One region of the Streptosporangium sp. NPDC023825 genome, then DNA from elsewhere that is predicted to be linked to it. Evidence: riboswitches for the same ligand, from Rfam matches in the RefSeq annotation. Region 1 holds a riboswitch; the other holds the start of a gene.
What was found. A riboswitch is a leader RNA that binds a small molecule or an ion and turns the genes downstream of it on or off. The one in region 1 is predicted to bind cobalamin.
Positions count from the first base shown of each region.

Region 2: another riboswitch for cobalamin. It lies ahead of cobN (cobaltochelatase subunit CobN); the one in region 1 lies ahead of AB0G15_RS07705 (CbtB domain-containing protein).

Region 1 covers NZ_JBFAAE010000006.1:38,308-42,767, forward strand. The annotation lists gene AB0G15_RS07690 (VWA domain-containing protein) at 1-368, opposite strand, end outside; gene AB0G15_RS07695 (histidine phosphatase family protein) at 425-988, opposite strand; gene AB0G15_RS07700 (CbtA family protein) at 985-1,725, opposite strand; gene AB0G15_RS07705 (CbtB domain-containing protein) at 1,733-1,927, opposite strand; cobalamin riboswitch at 1,962-2,091, opposite strand; gene dop (depupylase/deamidase Dop) at 2,203-3,720, opposite strand; gene AB0G15_RS07715 (acyltransferase) at 3,808-4,460, opposite strand, start outside.
Region 2 covers NZ_JBFAAE010000087.1:9,722-14,181, reverse strand. The annotation lists gene cobN (cobaltochelatase subunit CobN) at 1-2,180, opposite strand, end outside; cobalamin riboswitch at 2,426-2,550, opposite strand; gene AB0G15_RS40160 (precorrin-3B synthase) at 2,623-4,359, shown strand; gene AB0G15_RS40155 (precorrin-8X methylmutase) at 4,356-4,460, shown strand, end outside.

The DNA of each region.
Region 1 (4,460 bases):
CGCGCTCCCCCGGACCGCACGGCGCCGTCCCGCGCTCCCCCGGACCGCGTGATGCCGGGCTGAACGGTGGCGGGCCGAGCGGTGGCGGGCGGGGTGGGCCGGTCGCCCGGTTCGGTACGGTCCTCGTGCGGCCCGTCCGGGCAGCCGGGGTCGGGGGCGGCGGGGTCGCAGGAGAAGCGACAGCCGGTCACCACCTCGACGGGTGGCAGGAGCGCGGCCAGCGCCCGCACGACCGTGGACTTGGCGGTGCCCTTCTCCCCCCTGACCAGCACTCCCCCGACGCGGGGGGAGACCGCGTTGAGGATCAGCGCGAGTTTCAGGTCCTCCAGCCCCACGATCGCGGTGAAGGGATAGCGGGAGTCACGCACCTTCGGGATCTCCTGTCCGTCTCGTCGAATCAAAGGGTCGCCGGGCGCTCGAACCGTCATGGCAAGTAACTGAGCCGCCAGCGCCCGCCGCGCCCGGTGAGCGTCACGCGGGCCAGCGGCGCGACGTCGACGCGCCAGAAGGCCTGGGCGGGGGCGCCGAGGGCGTGGACGACCGCGGCGCGGATGACCGCCGGGTGGGTGACCGCGACGGTCCTGCCGGGGGCGCGGACGGCGAGCCAGCCGGACACCCTGGCCAGGAGCGCGGTGACCGGCTCCCCGCCGTGCGGCGCCGCGCCGGGGTCGCCGAGCCAGGAGGCGAGCGCCTCGGGTTCCGCGGCCTCGACCTCGCCGAGCGTCATCCCGCTCCAGCGGCCGTAGTCGCAGTCGGCCAGCAGCGGGTCGTGCTCGGCCCGCAGGCCGAGCGCCGCCGCCGTCTGGACGCAGCGCAGCTCGGCGGGGCAGGCCGCGGGACCCGGGCCGAGGTCCCGCGCCATCCCCTCGGCCCGGCGCAGGCCGGGTTCGTCGAGTGGTTCGTCACCCGGGAACGCGGCCCGTACCGTCGCCGAGGTGGAGGCGTGGCAGACCAGGAGCAGGCGGGTGACCCCCGAGGGGGTCGTCACACCGGGCCGCGCCCGCGGGCGGCGAAGGCGAACAGCGCGCCGACGCCGGCCCAGAAGACCACCTGGGTCCCCATGGAGGCGACCCGGAAGTCCCACAGGAGGTCGGCGGGGAAGCCCCGGGGCACCTCCGAGATCTCCGGCAGGAGGATCCAGGCCGCGACGACGGGGACCAGGAGGGTGGCGCCCGCCGACAGCCAGCGCACCCACGGTTCGCTCCGCGAGGCGTAGCGGTAGGCGGCGACCGCGGCGGCGACGGCGAGGATCCCGATGACCACCGCGACCAGGTACAGCACGGTGCGCTGGTCGATGGTCTCCGGGTCACCGACGGCCGGCGGGTTGGCGGGGTACTTCACGAAGGGGATGAGGACCACGGAGGTGAACGCGGCGGCGGCGAGGGTGACCGCGAGCACCGGTTCCGAGCGGGGGCCCGCCCGGCCGCGTACGGCCGCGTAGACGAGGGAGAACAGGCCCCCGACCGCCAGGCCGTACAGGCCGAGGGCGAGGAAGAGCCCGAAGCGCTGCCCGTCCCTGCTGACCAGGGCCTCCTCCTCGTCGTGGGAGTGGGCGGCGGTCCCGGTGTCGTCGTGTGGTCCGGCCGGGGCGGCGGCCGCGGCCGCCTCCTCCAGCGCGATGGCCTGGTCGATGCGAGGTTCGCCGACGGTGTAGGCGAAGACGGCCGCGAGCAGCCCTGCGAGCAGTCCGACGACGAGGCCCCGGACGATGAGTTTGGTGATCACCTGTGGCTCAGTGGCACGGCACGCCGAGCAGGTGACGCCCGTCGTGCATGAGTTCGTGCAGGTAGTTCCCCGCCTGTGAGATCGCTCCCTGGTCGAAGGTGACCAGGTAGGCGAGGAGCAGCAGCACCGGTACGGCGAGCAGCCAGCGGGTGAGCGAGGGCCATGGGATGGGCTGGGTGTGCGGTGCCGAGATCTGGCTCACGGCTACCTCCTCCGGGATTGACGCGTCCCTTTTCGTAGGTCGGTGGCGGCCGAGTGTGACCTGGCTTCCGGCTCCTGGGAGCCGGTTACAGTGGCGCGACCGCACCGGAGTTTCACCGGATTTCCCTCGCACCGCCACAAAACACCCGGAACGTATCCCGGTTCTCTGTCCCCCGTCAATCCGGGTGTCCGGTTTGACGGGCTCCGGCCGTCACGGGGTGCGGGCATGACGAGGGGGGAGGCGGCCCGGCCGGACCGCCTCCCCCCTCGCGTGAGTCACTGCTCGCCGGTCAGCGCCGTCACCAGCTCCGCGGCGGTACGGCAGCGGTCGAACAGCTCGCCCACGTGTGCCTTGGTGCCGCGCAGCGGCTCAAGGGTGGGGACGCGCTGCAGCGACTCGCGGCCGGGGATGTCGAAGATGACCGAGTCCCAGGAGGCCGCGGCCACCGACTCGCTGTACTGGCTCAGGCAGCGGCCGCGAAAGTAGGCCCGGGTGTCGTTGGGCGGCACCTCGATGGCCCGCTGGACCTCTTCCTCGGTGACCAGGCGCTGCATGCGGCCCCGTGCGACCAGCCGGTTGTAGAGCCCCCGGTCGGGACGGATGTCGGAGTACTGGAGGTCGACGAGCTGCAGGCGCGGATGCGACCAGGGCAGGCCGTCACGGGTGCGGTAGCCCTCCAGGAGCTCCAGCTTGGCCACCCAGTCGAGCTCCCCGGACAGCTGCATCGGGTCCTCCGCCAGACGGGTGAGGACCGACTCCCAGCGCTCGAGGATGTCCTTGGTGGGCTCGTCCAGGCCGTTGGCGCTGCGCTCCTCGGCGTACTTGCGGGCGAGCTCCAGGTACTCCATCTGCAGCTGCACCGCCGTCAGCCTGCGGCCGTCGCGCATGGAGATCTCGTACTTGAGCGTGGGGTCGTGCGAGACCGCGCGCAGGGCCTGGACGGGGTTGTCCACGGCCAGGTCGCGGGTGAAGTAGTTGTCCTCGATCATGGCCAGGACGAGCGCGGTCGACCCCAGCTTCAGGTAGGTCGAGATCTCCGACATGTTGGCGTCGCCGATGATGACGTGCAGGCGGCGGTATTTCTCCGGGTCGGCGTGGGGCTCGTCCCGGGTGTTGATGATCGGCCGCTTGAGCGTCGTCTCCAGGCCCACCTCGACCTCGAAGAAGTCGGCCCGCTGGCTGATCTGGAAGCCCTCGCCCCGGGAGTCCTGGCCGATGCCGACCTTGCCCGCGCCGGTGACGACCTGCCGGGAGACGAAGAACGGCGTCAGGTGCCTGACGATGTCGGCGAACGAGGTGGCCCGGCGCATGAGGTAGTTCTCGTGACAGCCGTAGGAGGCGCCCTTGTTGTCGGTGTTGTTCTTGTAGAGCTGGATCGGGGCGTTGGCCGGCATCGCCGAGGCGCGGACCGCCGCGTCGTGCATCACCCGCTCGCCCGCCTTGTCCCAGATCACCGCCGCCCGGGGATTGGTGCACTCGGGCGTGGAGTATTCGGGGTGGGCGTGGTCGACGTACAGCCGGGCCCCGTTCGTGAGGATCACGTTCGCCAGGCCGAGGTCCTCGTCGGTCAGCTGGCTCTGGTCGGCCACTTCCCGCGCGAGGTCGAACCCCCGTGCGTCCCGCAGCGGGTTCTCCTCCTCGAAGTCCCATCGCGCGCGCCGAGCCCTCGCGGCCGAGGCCGCCAGATAGGCGTTCACGACCTGAGAGGAGGTCACCATCGCGTTGGCCCCCGGCTGTCCGGGCACGGAGATGCCGTACTCGGTCTCGATGCCCATCACCCGCCGTACCGTCATGCGCACCCTCTGTTCGTCAGGGACTGATTCTCTCCGTGGTATCTATTCCCGACCCTAGACCCTTCACTATGCCCGGTGGTCGGACAGTTATGGCACCGAAGCCTTTTCGCCCGTTGCGAGGGGGATCGAGGAGAGCGCGGGGAGCTGTGACGGGGACGGGGATGCGGCCCTTCTCCGCCTCCTGGACTTGACGAACTCCTGAAGCGGACGCTCGGCCAACCGGTACACCAGGTAGGAGAACGCCATCGCGGCCAGCACGGTGACCAGCGCGGTCAGCGGGGGCGGCAGCACGTCCCGCAGGGCGGGGACGATCAGGACCGCGGCCGGGGTGTGGAACAGGTAGAGCGGGTAGGTGAGCGCGCCCAGGACGACCAGGCCGCGCCAGCGCAGCCACCCCAGCCAGCCGAGCGCCACCATCGCCATGAGCACGTAGAAGCCGATCACGGTGGCGGCCACGGCCCACTCGGGCACGGGCATCGCGGCGTAGCCGACGTTCTCGATCCGCCCGGCCACCCGGTCGATCGCCGCGTTCACGGCCAGGCCGCCGCTGATCCCGGCGAGGCACCACAGGACGAGCCTGGGGCCGAACTTCGTCATCAGGAAGAACGCCATGCCGCCGACGAAGTACGCCGCGTACTTGGGCATGACCACCAGGTCGACCCAGGCCTCGTCGCTCCCGGTGAAGAACCCGGCCGCCAGCAGCCAGACGCCCATGAAGGCCAGGCAGCGGTTGAGCGTCA
Region 2 (4,460 bases), on a different contig from region 1:
TCCATGGCCTCGACCAGGGCGCGGGCCAGGGTCTCGGCCTCGTCGACGCCGATCCGCCCGGCGCTGCCGTCCTCGGCCAGGCCGAGGGCCTCGCGCAGCCCGACGAGCGCCTCGCTGCCCGCCCACATCTGCCGGGCGCGGAGCATGGCCAGCACCAGGTCGACGCGCGGCCGCCCCTCGGGAGCGGCCCCCAGCACGTGCAGGCCGTCGCGGATCTGGACGTCCTTGACCTCGCACAGCCAGCCGTCGATGTGCAGCAGGAAGTCGTCGAACTCGGCGTCGTGCGGGCGGTCGGCGACGCCGAGGTCGTGGTCGAGCCTGGCGGCCTGGATCAGCGTCCAGATCTGGGCGCGGATCGCGGGCAGCTTGGCCGGGTCCATCGCCGCGATGGAGGCGTGCTCGTCGAGGAGCTGCTCCAGCCTGGCCATGTCCCCGTAGCTGTCGGCGCGGGCCATCGGCGGGACGAGGTGGTCGACCAGGGTGGCGTGCGCGCGGCGCTTGGCCTGGGTGCCCTCACCGGGGTCGTTGACGAGGAACGGGTAGATGAGCGGCAGGTCGCCGAGCGCGGCGTCCGGGCCGCAGGAGGCCGACAGGCCCGCCGACTTGCCGGGCAGCCACTCCAGGTTGCCGTGCTTGCCCACGTGGACCACGGCGTGCGCGCCGAAGCCGTCGGCCAGCCAGCGGTAGGCGGCCAGGTAGTGGTGGCTGGGCGGCAGGTCGGGGTCGTGGTAGATCGCGATGGGGTTCTCGCCGAAGCCGCGCGGCGGCTGCACCATGACCACCACGTTGCCCGAGCGCAGCGCGGCCAGCACGATCTCGCCCTCCGGGTCGCGCGACCTGTCCACGAACAGCTCGCCGGGCGCCGGGCCCCAGTGTTCCTCCATCCGGGCGCGCAGGTCCGCCGGGAGGGTGGCGTACCACTCGGCGTACCGGCTCGCCGCGATGCGCACCGGATTCCCGGCGAGCTGCTCCTCGGTGAGCCAGTCCTGGTCCTGCCCGCCCGCGGCGATCAGCGCGTGGATGAGCGCGTCGCCGTCCTGCCCGGTGACCCCGGGCAGCTCGTCCTCGGCACCGATGTCGTACCCGCGCTCGCGCAGCGCGGCCAGCAGCCGCACCAGGCTGGCCGGGGTGTCCAGGCCGACGGCGTTGCCGATGCGGGCGTGCTTGGTGGGGTAGGCCGACAGCATCAGCACCAGCCGCCGCTCGGCGGGCGGGATGTGCCGCAGCGCGGCGTGGCGCACCGCGATGCCCGCCACCCGCGAGGCCCGCTCGGGGTCGGCCACGTAGACGGTGAGCCCGTCCTCGTCGATCTCCTTGAAGGAGAACGGCACCGTGATGATCCGCCCGTCGAACTCGGGGATCGCGACCTGGGTGGCGGCGTCCAGCGGGGACAGGCCGTCGTCGTTCTCCTCCCAGGAGGCCCGGCTGCTCGTCAGGCACAGGCCCTGCAGGATCGGCACGTCCAGCTCGGCGAGCGCGCCGACGTCCCAGGCCTCGTCGTCCCCGCCCGCCGACGCGGTCGCCGGACGGGTGCCGCCCGCGGCGAGCACGGTCACCACCAGGGCGTCCACCGTACGCAGGACCTCCACCAGGCCGGGCTCGGCGGTGCGTAGGGAGGCGCAGTACACCGGCAGCGCCCGCGCGCCCGCGTCCTCGATCGCCGAGCAGAGCGCCTCGACGAAGGCGGTGTTGCCGGCCACGTGGTGGGCCCGGTAGTAGAGCACGCCGACGACGGGACCGCCCTGGTCGCGCGCCTCGCGCTCCAGCGTCCCCCAGGTGGGGGTGGGCTCGGGCGCGGCGAAACCGTGGCCGGTGAGCAACAGCGTGTCGGACAGGAAACGGTGCAGCTCGGTCAGGTTGGCCGGGCCGCCGTGGGCGAGGTAGGCGTGCGCCTCGGCGCAGACCCCGCCGGGCACCGTGGACAGCTCCATCAGCTCGGCGTCGGGCGCCTGCTCGCCCCCGAGCACGACGACGGGCCGGGGGCCGGCGAGCAGGACGTCCAGTCCCTCCTCCCAGGCGCGGCGCCCGCCCAGCAGGCGGACCACGACCAGGTCGGCGCCCTCCAGCAGCGGCGGGAGGTCGGCGGCGGCGAGCCTGGCGGGGTTGCCGAGCCGGTAGCCGGCGCCGCTCGCGCGGGCGCTCAGCAGGTCGGTGTCGGAGGTCGAGAGCAGGAGGATCACGCGCCACACTCCAGGACAGGCAGGGCGGTACGGCCCGGGGATGCCACGGCGTGGCGGGGGAACGGGGAAAAGCGCGCGGCGGGGCGGGGCGGCGGTGATGCCGCCGTGCTGCGGGAGAACAGCGAAGAACGCGCGGCATCACGGAGGAACGGAGATGCCACGGTGTCGCGGGGGAACGGCGAAAAGCGCACGGAGCTTCCTCCCTCGGGGTCCTCGCCCCGGGTCGTCGTCGGCCGCGACGGCTGGAGTCTCCTGGCTCCCGGATCGGTGCTCACCCCGGCCTTCCCGCCCGTCGTCGGACAGTGGCCCGGGTGGGGTTCGCTCCCCGGTTACAGTGGCGGGACCGCGCCGGATTCACACCGGCTTCCTCCCTTTGCCGTCGCCACCGATGACACTACGGCAGTCCGGTTCGTTGCAAGAAACTGGCGTTAACATCCTTCGAGTGTCCATTGCCGACTTTTCCGGACGATCGCGACTCGACGCGTGTCCCGGGGCGCTTCAGGTCCATGCCGCCGCGGACGGCGGCCTGGCTCGCGTCCGCGTGCCCGGAGGCCGTCTCACCCCCTTCCAGCTGCGCGAACTCGCCGAGGCCGCAGCGGCGTACGGCGGCGGCGTCATCGAGCTGACCTCCCGCGCGAACGTCCAGGTGCGCGGTCTCGGCCCGGAGGATCCGGACAGCGGTACGGGGGACGGCACGGGGAACGGGTTCGCCGCGCGGATGGCGCGGGCGGGCCTGCTGCCCTCGGCGACGCACGAGCGGATCCGCAACATCCTCGCCTCCCCGCTGACCGGACTGGACGGACCGGCCGGGTCGAGCGGACCGACCGGGCCGAGCGGGTCGAGCGGGTCGAGCGGGTCGAGCGAACCGGGCGGGTCGAGCAGGCTGAGCGGACCGACCGGGCCGAGCGAACCGGGCGAGCCGGGCGGCGCGGATGCTCCAGGCAGAACGAACGGTCCGGACCATCCGGACGGCGGCGGGATCGCCGACGTCACACCGCTGATCGGCGAGCTGGACCGGCGGCTGTGCGCCCGCCCCGCCCTCGCCTCCCTGCCGGGACGGTTCATGTTCGCCCTCGACGACGGCCGGGGGGACGTGGCCGGCCTGGGCGCGGACGCCGGGGTCCTGCTCACGGGGCCGGACGAGGCCGCGCTGATCCTCGCCGGGACCGACACCGGCCTGCGCGTCCCGCTCGCCGGAGCCGTGACCGCCCTGCTCGCCACCGCCGAGGCGTTCCTCGACGAGCTGGCCACCCGGGACGTCACCGCCTGGCGGATCGCCGAACTCCCCGACGGCCCCGCCCTGATCGCCGCCCGCGTGCGAACCGCCCTCGGGGTTCCCGGTACGACGCCCTTCGTCCCGGTGAGGCCGCGGGTCGTGTCCCTCGGGCCGGTCGGCGTCATCGGGAGCACGGACGGGACGGGGAGCGAAACCGGCGCCGGAGGAGAGACGGGTCCCGCGAGCGGCACCGGGGACGACACCCGGGACGGCGTCGGCAACGGGAACGGGAACGGCACCGGAGCCGGGGGCGCGCGGGTCGCGCTCGGGGTGGCGATCCCGCTGGGGCGGCTGACCTCCGCGCTGGCGCTGCTGCTCGCGGACGCCGCCTCGGGCGGGGAGATCAGGCTCACGCCCTGGCGTGGCGTGGTCCTGCCCGGCCTGGACCGCTCCGAGGTCGCGGGCACGGCCGCCCGGCTGGAGGCCGCCGGGCTGGTCGTCGACCCCGCCTCGCCGTGGATCGGGGTGACGGCCTGCACCGGCCGCCCCGGCTGCGCCAAGTCCCTGGCCGACGTCCAGGCCGACGCGGCCGCCGCCATAGCCATCGCCACCACCACAGCTACCGCCGCAGCCGTCGGCACGACCTCGCCGCCCGCCGTCCCGCCGCCCGCGCCATCCACGACCGCACCGCCCACGGCCGTACAGCCGGGAAGGGAGCGGTCCGGGAGCGGGCCGTCCGCGGCCCCGCCGTCAGCCCCGCCGTCCGGGAGCGGGCCGGGCACCGATACGCTCCCCGTGCACTGGGCGGGCTGCGGCAGGCGCTGCGGCCGTCCGAGAGGGCGGGTCGCGGATGTGGTCGCCACCGGTGACGGCTACCGCCTGGAGCTGGACGGCACCGAGCTGACCTGTTCCGGCATCGAGGACACCGCGGCCGCGCTGGCGGCCGCCAGAGGGGAACTGTGATCGACTACGTCCGCGACGGCGCGGAGATCTACCGCCGCTCCTTCGCCACCATCCGCGCGGAGGCCGACCTGTCCGGCCTGCCCGCCGACGTCGCCCGGGTC